2 regions of the Sphingomonas sp. GW821-FHT02B09 genome follow, and region 2 is predicted to be linked to the other one. Evidence: riboswitches for the same ligand, from Rfam matches in the RefSeq annotation. Region 2 holds a riboswitch; the other holds the start of a gene.

Region 1 (7,404 bases), on a different contig from region 2:
GCAGATACACCTCCCCGCCCTTCTCGCGGAACCGCTCGCTCATGTCGGCCATGCCCGCCTCGGCCTCTTCGGCGGCGACGAAAGTGGCGACCGGCGCGTTCTGCTTGGCGGCGAATTCCCTAACCTCCTGCGTGATCTTCATCGAGCAGAATTTCGGGCCGCACATCGAACAGAAATGCGCCGTCTTGGCGCCCTCGGCAGGCAAGGTCTGGTCGTGGAACGACTCGGCGGTATCGGGGTCGAGCGACAGGTTGAACTGGTCGCGCCAGCGGAAGTCGAAGCGGGCGCGGCTCAGCGCGTCGTCGCGCAGCTTCGCGGCGGGGTGGCCCTTGGCGAGATCGGCGGCGTGCGCGGCGAGCTTGTAGGTGACGACGCCGACCTTGACGTCGTCGCGGTCGGGCAGGCCGAGATGCTCCTTGGGGGTGACGTAGCAGAGCATCGCGCAGCCGAACCAGCCGATCATCGCCGCGCCGATACCGCTGGTGATATGGTCGTAGCCCGGCGCGATATCCGTAGTGAGCGGCCCGAGCGTATAGAAAGGCGCCTCGCCGCAGACCTGGAGCTGCTTGGTCATATTCTCCTGGATCTTGTGCATCGGGACATGGCCCGGACCTTCGATCATCACCTGCACGTCCTGCGCCCAGGCGCGATGGGTCAGCTCGCCGAGCGTGTAGAGCTCGCTGAACTGCGCCTCGTCATTGGCGTCGGCGATCGAGCCGGGGCGCAGGCCGTCGCCCAGCGAATAGGCGATGTCATAGGCCCTCATGATCTCGGTGATCTCGTCGAACCGTTCGTAGAGGAACGATTCCTTGTGATGCGCGAGGCACCATTTCGCCATGATGCTGCCGCCGCGGCTGACGATGCCGGTGACGCGCTTCGCCGTCATCGGAATGTAGGGCAGGCGGACGCCGGCGTGGATGGTGAAATAGTCGACGCCCTGTTCGGCCTGTTCGATCAGCGTGTCGCGGAAGATCTCCCAGGTCAGCTCCTCGGCGATGCCGCCGACCTTTTCGAGCGCCTGATAGATCGGCACGGTGCCGATCGGCACGGGGCTGTTGCGCAGAATCCATTCGCGCGTGTCGTGGATGTTGCGGCCGGTCGACAGGTCCATCACCGTGTCGGCACCCCAGCGGATCGACCAGACGAGCTTGTCGACCTCCGCCGCGACGTTGCTCGCGACGGCGGAATTGCCGATGTTGGCGTTGATCTTGACCAGGAAGTTGCGGCCGATCGCCATCGGCTCGGATTCGGGATGGTTGATGTTCGACGGGATGATCGCGCGGCCGCGCGCGACCTCGTCGCGGACGAATTCGGGGGTGACGTAATCGGGGATCGACGCGCCGAAGCTCTCGCCGTCGCGGACATGGTCGCGCAGCATCGCGCGACCGAGATTCTCGCGGGTGGCGACATATTCCATTTCCGGAGTGACGATGCCGCGGCGGGCATAATGCATCTGGCTGACGTTGGCGCCGGCGCGCGCGCGCAACGGGCGACGGACGGCGTTGGGGAATTGCGGGACGCCGCCGGAGCGGTCGGGGCCGAGCTGGCCATTGTCTTCGGGACGCAGTTCGCGGCCATCGTAGCTTTCGACGTCGCCGCGGCTCTCGATCCACGCGCGACGCAGCTGCGGCAGGCCGGCCATGATATCGATACGCGCGGCCGGATCGGTATAGGGGCCGGAGGTGTCGTAGACGCGCAGCGGCGGCTCGCCCGAGGACGGATCGAGATGGATCTCGCGCATCGCCACGCCCAGCGGGCCGACATGGATCTTCTTCGAGCCGCGGATCGGGCCGGTGGTGACGCCAATCTCGGTACGTGCGGGAATGTCGGCCATGAGTCTCTCTCCATGAACGGAGAGCGGACGCGGATTTTCGGATGAAACCGCTCCCTCCCTCCGCCGGTATCAACCGGATCAGGTTCAGCGGGTCGAAGGCTGCGGCCTTCCTCTCAAGCGCTGCATCAGCGCTCCCCCGGGGATAATGACGATGGTGTACGCGGTTCGGCGGCAGGCGCCAAGGCAAATCCTCCCGCCGCGACAGGGGGCTATGTCATATGAACATTCGAGTGGGTCCATCGCTTTCCAAGCGCACCTCCGTCACCCCGGACTGGTTCCGGGGTCCACTCCGCGGCGAGGAGAACGGCTTGAACAGGCACGATTCTCCTGCGGACCGGTGGACCCCGGAACGAGTCCGGGGTGACGAAGAGATTGTGGACGCGGCTCGAATCTCGTTCCCACAGCCATAGGCGATAGCCCTCCCGCCAAAGGGGAGGGAGGGCGTCGGAGCGTCAGCTGGCGGCGGAGGTGCGGATGTTGCCGTTGATGCCGTTGGGGAAGAAGCCGCCCGAGCCGACCGCGGTCTTGTTGAGATAGACGATATTGAGCACCTGGCCGGTCGAGCGGCTGTAGGCGACGCCGTTGGTGTCGGTCGGCACGACGTTGGCGGTGGTGGTGTCGCCGATGCCCTGGTCGATCTCGCTGCTGCCGTCGAGGCTGTCGCGCGCGTCGGAGATCAGCCGCGCGTTGGTAAGGATCGACGAGGCGCCGGCGAGCGTCTCGGCGGGATCGACGCCCTTGCGGTAGAGCACCGAGCGGATCAGCCCGGCGTGATAGCCTTCGGTGGCGAGAATGCCGGCGGCAGCCTCGATGAACACCTTGTTGACGATCAGCGGCGAGGCGCCCTTGTAGGCCGAGACGCCGACGTCCTCGAACAGATAGGCGCCGAGCAGGAAGTTGATGTCGCTGGCATAGGGATTGAAGACATCGCTCGCGCCGACCACGCCGGCGGCGCGCGCCGCGGCGGTGAAGGCGCCGGTGGCGTCGCCGCCGATGTTGATCGCCGGCATCGCCACCGCGAAGCTGCCGAGGATGGTGCGCAGGAAGGTGACGTGGGCGATCTCGTCATTGGCGATCTCGCGCGCATATTGCGCGACGATCGGGTCCTGGAAGTTCACCTGTGCGCCGCCGGTGACGGTGCCGAGCGTGCCGACGCCGCTCATGATGCCGGTCGACAGGCCCTGGCCGAAGGCCGCCCAGCTGTAGAAGCTCGCCTCGAGATATTCGAGGTTGAGCGCGAAGTTGAGCACGTCGGCATCGGTGCCGACGGTCGGCGTCGTCGCGGTCGGCGTCGGGCTGGGGCTGCTGCTGCTGTCGCCGTCGCCACCGCAGGCGGCGAGCAGCGACAGGGCCCCCGCCGAGGCGGCGGCGCCGCCGGCGTAGCGCAGGAAGTTGCGGCGTTCGGCGCGGCGGTCGGCGATCGCGTCGAGGATCGTGTCGGTCGGAAGGTCGGTCATCGGGTCTATCCCCTGGAAGCTTTGAAAACGGACGGCGGGATCAGGAGGCGGTTGCCGCCTTGATGGTGCCGTTGAGGCCGGCGGGGAAGAAGCCGCCCGCGCTCGCCGCCGCGGCGTTGAGATAGACGATGTTGAGCACCTGATTGGGGGTGCGGCTGTAGACGATGCTGTTGGCGTCGGCCGGCACGATGTTGGACACCGGGAAGGTCGGCACCGGGGTGGGCGTCGCGGTCGGGGTCGGCGTGGGGGTCGGCGTCGGCGTCGCGGTGGCGGTCGCGGTGGGCGTCGGCGTCGGCACGGTCTGGCCCGGCGCGGCGGTGAGACCCGGCGTGATGCCCTGGTCGATGTCGGTGCCGCCGTCGAGGCTGTCGCGCGCGTCGGAGATCGCGCTGGCGCTGGTGATCAGTGCCGAGCCGGCGACCGAGCCGCGACGGAACAGCTCGCCGCGGATCGTCGCGGCATGATAGGCCTCGACCGCGAGGATACCGGCGGCGGCCTCGATATAGGTCTTGGTGAGCAGCGGCGCGGCGCCCTTGTAGGCGGTGACGCCGACGTCCTCGAACAGATAGGCGCCGAGCAGGAAATTCTCCTCGCTGCCATATTGGTTGAAGGTCTGGCCCGCGGCGATCAGCTTGGCGGCGACCGCGGCGGCGGAGAAGGCGCTGTTCGGGCCGACCGACAGGTCGAGCGCCGGCTGCGCGATCGCGCTGCTGCCCAGCGCGGTGCGCAGATAGGTGACGTGCGCGACCTCGTCGGCGGCGATCTCGCGCGCATAGCGGGCAAGGACCGGGTCGCTGAATGTCACCGCGGCGCCGCCGCTGACGTTCGCCGTGCCCGGCGTGCCCGTGCCGGTGAGCAGATTGGCGGCGAGGCCGGCGCCGCCGGTGGCGAAGGCGTAGAATTGCGCCTCGAGATATTCGAGGTTGAGCGCGAAATTGAGGATGTCCTGATCGGAATAGGTCGTCGTCTGCGCCTCGGCGGCGCCGGCGAGGCCCAGCGCCGACGCGCCCGCGGCGGTGACCGCCATCGCGCCCATCGCGGTGCGGAAGAAGTCGCGGCGTTCGGTGCGGCGCTGGACGCGGGCGTCGAGCGCCGCTGCGAGGGCGCTGTCGGTATCGGTTCGGGCGGTCATTACTCGGGTTCTCCCCACGCGCGGGCGGTCTTGCGGCGGCCCAGGATGGCCTTGCCGTTCCGCATCCGGCGGGAGGCGTCAAGCCCGGACGCGGCGGAAATCGGCGGCAGCGCGACGGAAGGGCGTGACCGCGCATAAAAAATCCTCCCCCGACGCGAAATCGAGGGAGGACCCTGTGCCGGCCGGCGTGGAAGGGAACGCCGGCCAACTCTTGGAACGTCGGGCTCAGCCGAGGCCGACGGTGAAGGCCGGATTGGGATTGTTGGTGCCCGCCGGGAAGAAGCCGCCGCGGGTGCGGTTGGCGCCGGTCGCGTTGAGATAGGCGATGTTGTGCACCTGCTGGACGCTGCGGCTGTAGGCGATGCCGTTGCTGTCGGTCGGCACGATGTTCGACACGGCATTGGCCGCGCCGATGTTGGTGCCGGCGATGCCCTGGTCGTCGTCGCCATTGGTGCCGCCGGTAGTGCCGTCGAGCAGATCGCGCGCGTCCGAGATCTTGGTGGTCGCGGTGATCAGGTCGGCGTTGGTGACGCCGCGGGTGTAGAGGATCGTGCGGACGAGGCCGGCATGATAGGCCTCCGCCGCGAGGATGCCCGCCGCCGCTTCGAGATACATCGACGAGATGACCGGCGAGGCGCCCTTATAGGCGGTGACGCCGATATCCTCGAAGATATAGGCGCCGAGCAGGAAGTTGGTCGGGCTGGCATAGGGATCGAACAGGCCGTTCGAGGCGACGACGCCGGCGGCGCGCGCCGCCGCGGTGAACGCACCGGTCGCGGTTCCCGAGATGTCGATCGCCGGCTGGGCGACCGCGGCACTGCCGAGCGCGGCGCGCAGGAAGGTGACGTGGGCGATCTCATCCTGCGCGATCTCGCGCGCATATTGACCGATCAGCGGGTCGGAGGTGAAATTGACCGCGCGCGGGAAGCCGTCGCCCGAGCCGGTGATGACCGACCCCTGCGTGCCCGTACCGGTGAGCAGCGACGCCGACAGGCCGGTGCCGAACGCGGCATAACTGTAGAATTGCGCCTCGAGATATTCGAGGTTGAGCGCGAAGTTGAGCACCGCGACGTCGGTGCTGACCGAGGTCGCAGTCGGCGTCGGCGTCGGAAACGGCACCGACATATTGTCGTCGTCGTCACCGCAGGCGGCGAGCAGCGACAGGCCGCCGACCGCGGCGACGCCGGTCGCGGCGGTCTTCATGAACGCGCGGCGGGCCTTGCGGCGCGCGGCGGTTGCCTCGACGATGGCGAGGACGGAGAGTTCCTTGGTCATATATCCACCCCTGCTCAGTTCGCGGCGCTGCTGCGCAGCCCGCTGTTCCCGTTGTTGATGCCGTTCGGGAAGAACCCGCCCGCGGTCACCGATCGGGGATTGAGATAGACGATGTTGAGCACCTGCGCCGGCGTCCGGCTGAACGCGAGGCCGTTGGGATCGAGCGGCACGATGTTCGAGGTCGTGCCCGCATTGGTCGTCGTCGCGGCGATGCCCTGGTCGAGATCGGTGCCGCCGTCGACCGAATCGCGCAGGTTGGAGATCGCCGTGGTCGCGGCGACGTTGTTCTGCGCGGTGGTGATCGTCGGGGTCGCGACGCCGCGCGCATAGAGCGCGGTGCGCACGATCGCGGCATGATAGGCCTCCACCGCGAGGATGCCGGCGGCCGCCTCGAGATAGGTCTTGTTGTTGAACAGCGCGCCCGCCGCGCCCTTGTAGGCGGTGACGCCGACATCCTCGAAGATGAAGGCCGCCTGCAGGAAGCTGTCGTCGTTTGCATAGGGGTCGAAGCCGGTCAGCGCCGGGGTGGTGCTGGCGGCAGCCGCGGCGAAGGCACCGCCGGCGGCACCCGAGATGTCGATCTGCGGCTGGGCGGCGATCAGCGCGTCGCTGGTGCCGGTGCCGCGGATCGCGGCGCGCAGGAAGGTGACGTGCGCCACTTCGTCCGCGGCGATCTCACGCGCATAAGCGGCGATGCCGCGGTCGCTGAACTGCACCTGGCGGGCCGAGCCGGTGCCGGTGCCGGTCACCACCGTGCCCTGCGTGCCGACGCCGCCGGTCAGCAGGTTGGCGGGCAGGCCGGTGCCGAAGGCGGCATAGCTGTAGAATTGCGCTTCGAGATATTCGAGGTTGAGCGCGAAGTTGAGCACGTCGACCTCGGTCACCGCGGTCTGCGCCGCCGCCTCGCCGGCGATCGACATCGCCGCCGCGCCGGCTGCGGTCACCGCCGCCATGCCCATCGCGTTCTTGAAGAATCCGCGCCGTTCCTCGCGTCGCCGCGCCCGGGCGTCGAACGCCTCGATGATCTGGTCCGTCTGGGTCATCGTCAGCAACCTCCCTCACCTTCATGCGGTCTTCCGTCATCGCCGCATGCTATCGACGGGCGACCGGTAGACCTGTGGCGAGCTACGTTGCCGGGTCGTGGAAAGATGCGCGGGGGCCGAAACAAAATGTCGGTTTTGCAAAATGATCCGACATGGTCGGAATGTTGGCCGCAGGATATTGCCGGGAGGCTTGCGTACGGTTAGCCCTTGGCCGTGCCTCCCGCCGCCCCCTCCAGCCCCCAGGCGGCCCGTACGATCCTGGTCGAGGCGCTGATCCGCACCGGCGAGGAGGACCGCGACGCCTTCCGCACCGTCTACCGTCTGACCTCGGCGAAGCTTTTCGGCATATGCCTGCGTATCTGCGAAGACAGGCAAGGCGCCGAGGACGTGCTGCACGACGTATATCTCACCATCTGGCACCGCGCGGGGGCCTATCAGCCGGGACGGGCGAGCCCGATCTCGTGGCTGGCGACGATCGCGCGCAACCGGGCAATCGACTGGCGCCGGCGCCACGGCCGGGCGCGCACCGCGCCGGTCGAGGCGGCCGACGCGATTCCCGATCCGGCGGCGGCGCAGGACGAGGCGCTGATCGCCGACGAGCAGCGCGCGCGATTGCACGACTGCCTGGAGACGATCGAGGTGCGCCAGCGCGGCGCGATCCGC
Region 2 (7,404 bases):
GCGCCGAGCTGCGCCCGCCACGGCCGCGTCGTCAGGAAGGCGGCGAGCGCCGGCCGGGCGGCGACATAGGCCTCGGCCGCGGCGAGCGGATCGCGTGCCGGCAGGATGGTCAGGCTGGCGACCAGCGGCTGCGCCCGGCGCGCAGGGGCGGCGAATCCGGCCGCGGCGAGGTGCAGCCGCGCCAGCGCGACGCCGGCGGCATGCGCCTGCGCGTGCGAGAAGAACGGCGTCCACGACAGGCGGTCGCGGTAGAGATCGGCGCCCGGCGCCTGCCGGTGCGCTTCGTAGCGCCACGCGTCGATCGCGATTGCGGTCGCACCGTCGGCCGTCGCGAGGACCTCCGGCACCGATAGGCCGGCCGCGGCGAGATGCGCGATGAACGCATGTTCCTCGGCCAGCCCCGCGATCGACCGCAGCCGGTGGTGATGCCGCTTGAGCAGGACGGTGCCCGTCCCGGTCCGGACCAAGGCTGCCGCCGAGAAGGGGCGCGGCGAATGCCAGTGCAGCCCGGTCGGCGGCCCCGCCGCCGGAAAGCGCGCCAGTACCGCGGCGGCCTCGCCGGTGGTGATCGCCGGCCAGGTCGGCGCCTCCAGCGCCTGCCCCATGCCGTGCACCAGATGACCGGCGGGCGTCATCGCCTCAGAACGCGCGCGAGAGGGTCGCCATCACCGCGGCGCCGCTGCCGATATAATAAGCGGGTGCCTGACCGGCGATGACGGTGCCGTTGCGGCCGATGGTGTCCTGCGCATTGGTCGTCACCGCCTGAACGCCGGCGAGCACGTGCGGATCGGTGACGTTGATCGCGTTGACGCGCAGGTCGGTGCGCTTGCCGTCGAGCCACTCGGCCAGATGCACGCCGATCGACAGGTCGAGCGTCGCATAGCCCTTGATGCGCTCGTCGTTCATGAAGGTGGCATATTGCCGGCCGAGATATTTCGACGCGATGCTGCCGAAGACGCGACCGTCGTCATAGGTACCGCCCGCGCCGAACTGCACCGTCGGGCTCGACACCGCATGCCGGCCGCGCGTCGGCAGGAAGTCGCCGCCGACCGGCAGATCGTCGTCGAGCCGCGCATGCAGATACTCGCCCGACACATAGAGGCTGACCGCGGCGACCGGGCGATAGTCGATCTCGGCATCGACGCCATAAGAGGTCTGTCCGCCGGCGTTGAGCGTCGCATTGACCTGCGCGCCGCCCTGATCGACCACCGTCGCGAGCTGTCGGTTGCGGAATTTATAGTGGAAGCCAGTCACCGAGGCCGAGACCGCTTCGCCGATGAAGCGATAGCCAATCTCTTCCGACACCGAATATTCGTTCTTGAGCGCGTTGCTGCCCTGCACGACCAGCGCTCCGCCGGCATAGCTGTTGTACAGCGTGAATTCGTTGGGCGTGCGGAAGTTGGTGGTGACGTTGGCGAAGAGCTGTTGCCGGTCGTCGAGCCGGTAATGGATCGCGGCGCGCGGCAGCGCGGCGAAACTGTCGATCCGCACCTTGTCCTGCGGCCCGGGCAGATAGTTGCGGCCGTTGCGCAGCACGTCGACGCCCTTGAACCCGACGTCGACCGTCAGCCGCGGCGCGACGGCGACGCTGTCGGCGAGGAAAAAGCTCTTGGTGACGGTGACGGTGCGCTGGTTCTCATAGGCGAGCAGGCGGCCGTCGGCGGTGCGGATCGCTTTGGCGCGATAGCCCCAGCGGTCGGTCGGCCGACCATCGGCATCGATGCTGGTATAGGATTGGGTGACGCGATCGGTGCCGTAATCGAACCACAGCCCGGCGGTGATCCGGTGGCTGCCGGCCTGCAGCGTCAGCTTGGCGACGCTGCCGGCGCGGAACTGGTCGCCGGTATAATTGCCGAGCACCGTCGCGACGCCGTCGACTGCGCCGGGCAGCGCGATCGGCTGCGCCAGCTCCTCGGTGCCGAGGAAATTGCCGGTGGTGGTGAGCTGCGTGCCATAAGGCGAATTGCCGTAGCCGAATTGCGCATAACTGGTGCTGTCGAACGTCAGGCGCTCGCCGAGCACGAGATGCACCGGCGCCGAGGCGTAAAGATTGCGGAACGGCGCGCGATAGAGCCGCCAGTAATCGGTGGCGCCCGGCGTGTAGCGCTTGGCGTAGTTGAAGCCGCGGCCCTGCGCCTGCCATTCGGCGAGCGTCGGGCTGGGGTAACTCGAGGAATTGGCGTCGTTGAACGACAGCGCGAGGCTGGCGCGATTGCCCGCGCCCCATTCGTTGAGCAGCTTCGCGTCGATATGCTGGCGCGTGTCGAAGCCGGCGCCGCGCCAATTGTCCGCACGCGTGTTGGAATAGGACAGGAAGGCCTTGAGTCCGGTGCCGCCGATCGTCCCGCTGTCGATCCGCACGAAGCCGCGCCGCGCCGCATAGCTGCCGAGCGACAGATCGACGAGACCACCCGCCCGGGCCTTGGGATCGTCGAGCGCCAGCGACAGCAATCCGCCGGCACCGCCCAGCGTCGGCGAATCGATGTCGACCGACCCCTGCGCGATCGATATCCGCCGGAGGTTGCCGGGGTCGGCGAACTGTGACGGGTACGCGTAATAATAACCGATGTCGTTCTGCGGCGCGCCTTCCATCAGCACGCCGATCTCGTCCTGCCCCAGCCCGCGCAGCGTCAGGCTGGAACTGGTCGACAGGCCGTAGGGATCGCTCGACGCGACATTGGCGCCGGGCAGCAAGGTGACGAGCTGGAAGGCGTTGAGCGTCGGCGCCTGTTTGACGATGAAGTCGGCCGAGATCGCGCTCTGGCTCTTCGGCGCCTGTTGGTCGGGCAGCAGCCCGGCGGGATCGGGATGGCCGACGACGCGGATCTCGGCGGGTTCGGCGGTCTGCGCCGCGGCGGGTGCCGCCAGCAGCAGCACCGGCACCCCCAGCGCGAGCCAGGATCGCGCGGGTCGCATGTCGGAACGGGAAACAAGAGCCGAAATCGTTCGCATCCACTTCATCGGAGGAACGACGGCGCACCGCAGACCCTCCCTACGCCGGTATCACCCGGATCAGGTTCAGCGGGTCATGGGCTGCTGCCCATTTCTCAGCCGCGCGTCAGCGGCCCCCCGGGGATGGCCCGGCTTAGGCGATCCCGCGGGGTAGCGATAGGGGGCTCGATTACAGCGCCAGATCGGGGTGGCGGTCGGCCTTGACGCGGGTGGCGGCGGGGCGCGGCCGGGTGGCGACATGGACCGCAGGCGGCGGCGTCGTCAGTTGCAGCGCGTCGCTGGTCTGCGCCCATTCCTGCGCGAGCAGGTCGGGATGATCGTTGAGCGCGATCCCGTAGGACGGCACGATCTTGCGCAGGCCGTCCTGCCACGCCGGAGTCGCGAGCCGCTTGGGGAAGACCGTCTTGAGCAGGTTCAGCATGATCGCCGGCGCGGTCGACGCCCCCGGCGACGCGCCGAGCAGCGCCGCGATCGAGCCGTCCTTCGAAGCGACGATCTCCGTCCCCAGCTTGAGCACGCCGCCCTTCTCGGGATCGCGCTTGATGATCTGCACGCGCTGGCCGGCCTGCCACAGCTTCCAGTCTTCCGCGCGCGCACCGGGCAGATATTCGCGCAGCGCCTTCAGCCGGTCCTCGTCGGACATCATCAACTGGCCGGCGAGATATTCGACGAGGTCGAAATTGTCCCAGCCGACCGCCATCATCGGGCGGAAATTGTCGAGCGTCACCGACGCCGGCAGGTCGAAATAGGAGCCGTGCTTGAGGAACTTGGTCGAGAAGGTGGCGAACGGCCCGAACAGCAAGGCGCGGCGCTTGTCGAAATAGCGCGTGTCGAGATGCGGCACCGACATCGGCGGCGAGCCGACCGCGGCCTTGCCATAGACCTTGGCGAGGTGACGGTCGGCGATCTCGGGCTTTTCGGAGACGAGGAACGAGCCGCCGACCGGGAAACCGGCGTAATTGTCGGCTTCGGGAATCCCCGAGGCCTGCAGGATCGGCAGCGCACCGCCACCGGCGCCGGCGAAGACGAAGCGCGCGTTGATGATCCTTTTGCCGCCGCCGTTGGTCGCCTCGGCGGTGACGCGCCAGCTCTTGTCCGCATTGCGTTCGAGCTTGCGCACCTCGTGGCCGCTGGTCAGCGTCACGCCCGGCTGGCGGCTGAGCGACGTGATATATTGCCGCGTCACCTCGCCCCAGTCGCAATCGGTGCCGAGCGGCGAGCGCGTCGCCGCCAGCGGCAGGCCGCCGCTGCGCCCCTCCATCATCAGTGGCACCCATTGGCCGATCTGATGCGGATCGGTGGTGAACTCCATCCCCGAGAACAACGGGCTGGCGCCGAGCGCCGCATGCCGCTTGCGCAGGAATTCGACGTTCTCGCGGCCCCACACCAGATTCATGTGCGGCGTCGAGTTGATGAAGGCGCGCGGGTCGCTGAGCACCCCGGCGCGGAGCTGGTGGCTGAGGAACTGGCGGGTGATCTGCCATTGCTCGTTGATCTCGATCGCCTTGGCGATCTCGACGCGGCCGTCGGCGGCGTTGACCGGCGTATAGTTGAGCTCGCACAGCGCCGAATGGCCGGTGCCGGCGTTGTTCCAGCCATCGGAACTCTCGCCGGCGGCGCGGTCGAGCCGCTCGACCATCTCGATCGTCCACGTCGGTTCGAGCTGGCGCAGCAGCACGCCGAGCGTCGCGCTCATGATGCCGCCGCCGATCAGCAGCACGTCGACGCTCTGTTCGCTGCGCGCCTGCGCACGCGCCGCCGCCGGCAGCAGCGAGGCGCCCCCCGCGGCGGCGACCGCGCCGATCAGCCCGCGGCGGGTGACGGCGGCAGCCGGGAGGGTCGACGTGTCGGCGGTCGGGGCCAGCTCGCGGGGGTCGGAGTGCATCGCATGATCCTTCTGCAGCCGCTTGCGGTACGACGTCGCGGCAGGACGCGGATCGCAGCGGGGCGTGTCCACGGCCGCGACCGGCGAATCCGGACGGCCGATGCCGCATCGCTCCGGCGGAGCCATGCGACCGTATCGACCCGCTTGTGCCCGACCCGCGGATGCGGCCCGCGCAGAAAATGACACTTCGATATAATCGAGCATAAACAATGATTTAGCGACGATCTGTCGTGCGGGAATGGTTCGTAGAGGGCAAGAAGTGACACATCCCTTGCGGTGAAAGTGCAACTTCTTGCCACACGGCAGGCGGGCGGGTAGGTATTCGACCGTGAGTCTCCGCCCTCTGATCCGCGGCTGGCCCTGGCTGGCGGGCGTGCTGTTGCTCGCGATCGCCGCCGCAATCCTCGCCGGTGCGCTCGCGCAACGGCGCACGATCGCGCAGCAGCAGATCGAGGTGACACAGGATGCGCGGCTGCGCGCGGCGCTGCTCGACAGCGAGATCGCCCGTTTCCGGCTGCTGCCGCTCACGCTTGCCAACGATCGCGACATTTCGGCGGCGATCGCCGGCACCGGCGCAGCGCGACCGGCGCTCAACCGCAAGCTGGAGGCGCTGGCCCGCGTCACCGGCGCGCCGGCGATCTACGTGGTCGGCCCGGACGGCTGGTCGATCGCCGCGAGCAACTGGCGCAGCCCGCGGGCCTTCGTCGGCATCGATTATCAGAGCCGTCCCTACGTCCGGCAGGCGGAAGCCCGCGGCGAGGGCAGCCATTTCGCGATCGGCAGCGTCAGCCAGCGCCCCGGCCTGTATCTCGCCGCGCGGACCGCGACCGGCGGCGTCACCGTCATCAAGCTGGAGTTCGACCGGATCGAACGGGCCTGGGCGCGCAACGGCGGGATCAGCTTCGTGCAGGACGCCCGGCAGCGCATCCTCGTCACCAGCCGCCCCGGCTGGCGCTTCGCCACCGTGACGCGGGCAACGGCGCCGGCGGCCGGCACGGTGGCGCTGGTGCCGCTCGGCGACGGCCGCGTGCGGATCGGCGGTGCGCCGGCGTCCTACGTCGCGCAGATGGTGCCGGTCAGCCAGCCGGGCTGGCAATTGGTGCAGATGCGACCCGTCGATCGCGCGGTCGCGGCGGCGCGGCTGTTCGCCGCGGCGGCGGCGGGGGCGAGCGTCCTCGCGCTCGGCGTCATCGCCTGGGCCATGCGCCAGCGTGTGCTGGCGACGCGTCGCCGCACCGCCGAGCTGGAGGCGGCGGTTGCCGACCGCACCGCCGACCTGCGTCGCGAGGCGGCCGAGCGCGCGCTGTCCGATGCGCGCGGCGCCGAATTGCGCGAGGCGCTGCGCCAGGCCAACCGGCTGGCGTCGCTCGGCCAGATCACCGCCAGCGTCGCGCACGAGACCGCGCAGCCGGTCGCGGCGATCCGCACCTATGCTGAAACCAGCCGCATGCTGCTCGACCGCGACGAGCCCGACGAGGTGCGCGCCAATCTCCGCACGATCGCGCAGCTCGCGGACCGGGTCGGCGTGGTGACCGCGCAGCTTCGCGCCTTTTCACGCCGCCAGACGGACGAACTCCGCCCGGTATCGCTCGCCGAGGTGATCGATGGCGCGCTGCTGATCGTACGCGAACAGCTCGAGGATGCGGTGCTCGACCGGCCCGCGATCGATCCGGCGCTGATGGTGGTCGGCGGCAAGGTCCGCCTCGAACAGGTGCTGGTCAATCTCGTCCAGAATGCGCTCGACGCACTCGCCGGCCGCGCCGAGCGGCGCATCACGCTGACCCTGGTCGAGGAGGAGTCCCGTGTGCGGCTGCGCGTCGCGGATAACGGGCCGGGCATCGATCCGGCGATCGCCGCCGGCCTGTTCAAGCCGTTCAACACCAGCCGCGCGGCGGGTCTCGGTCTCGGCCTCGTCATCGCGCAGGATATCATGACCGACCTCGGCGGCTGGCTGCATCATCTCCCCTCGGCGGGCGGGGCGGTGTTCGAGATCGGGATGCGGCGGGCATGACGACGATCGACAGGACACCGGTCGTCGCGCTGGTCGACGACGAGCCGGATCTCCGCGCGGCGGCGTCGCAATTGCTCAAGCTGCACGGTTTCGAGGTGCGACCGTTCGCCGACGCGCGCAGCGCGCTGCCCGAACTCACCGCCGACTTTCCCGGTATCCTCATCACCGACGTCCGCATGCCGGGCATGTCGGGGCTGGAATTGATGGACGCGGTGCGTGGCCGCGACGCCGACCTGCCGGTGCTGCTGCTCACCGGCCATGGCGACATCGGCATGGCGGTGGAGGCGATCAGGAACGGCGCATGGGACTTCCTGTCCAAGCCGTTCGATCCCGAGGCGCTGGTCGCCGCGGCGGTGCGCGCCGCGACCGCACGCGGGCTGACGCTGGAGAACCGGCGGCTGCGCGCGCTCGCCGACGAACAGCAGGGCGAGACGCTGATCGGCGACAGCCTCGCGATCCGGCAGCTGCGCGGCATGATCCCGCTGCTCGCCGATGCGCCGCTCGATCTGGTGATCGAGGGCGAGGTGGGGACGGGGCGCGAACATTTCGCGCGGCT

What was found. Region 2 has a riboswitch for thiamine pyrophosphate ahead of AC07U4_RS15225 (TonB-dependent receptor). Riboswitches for the same ligand answer to the same signal wherever they lie in the genome.
Region 1: another riboswitch for thiamine pyrophosphate. It lies ahead of thiC (phosphomethylpyrimidine synthase ThiC); the one in region 2 lies ahead of AC07U4_RS15225 (TonB-dependent receptor).

Annotation. Positions count from the first base shown of each region.
Region 1 covers NZ_JBWKVV010000002.1:190,218-197,621, forward strand. The annotation lists gene thiC (phosphomethylpyrimidine synthase ThiC) at 1-1,834, opposite strand, end outside; TPP riboswitch at 1,873-1,982, opposite strand; gene AC07U4_RS08785 (ferritin-like domain-containing protein) at 2,287-3,291, opposite strand; gene AC07U4_RS08790 (ferritin-like domain-containing protein) at 3,332-4,423, opposite strand; gene AC07U4_RS08795 (ferritin-like domain-containing protein) at 4,649-5,698, opposite strand; gene AC07U4_RS08800 (ferritin-like domain-containing protein) at 5,713-6,741, opposite strand; gene AC07U4_RS08805 (sigma-70 family RNA polymerase sigma factor) at 6,955-7,404, shown strand, end outside.
Region 2 covers NZ_JBWKVV010000003.1:168,543-175,946, reverse strand. The annotation lists gene AC07U4_RS15230 (phosphotransferase enzyme family protein) at 1-635, opposite strand, end outside; gene AC07U4_RS15225 (TonB-dependent receptor) at 640-2,916, opposite strand; TPP riboswitch at 2,973-3,082, opposite strand; gene mqo (malate dehydrogenase (quinone)) at 3,122-4,837, opposite strand; gene AC07U4_RS15215 (sensor histidine kinase) at 5,166-6,848, shown strand; gene AC07U4_RS15210 (sigma-54-dependent transcriptional regulator) at 6,845-7,404, shown strand, end outside.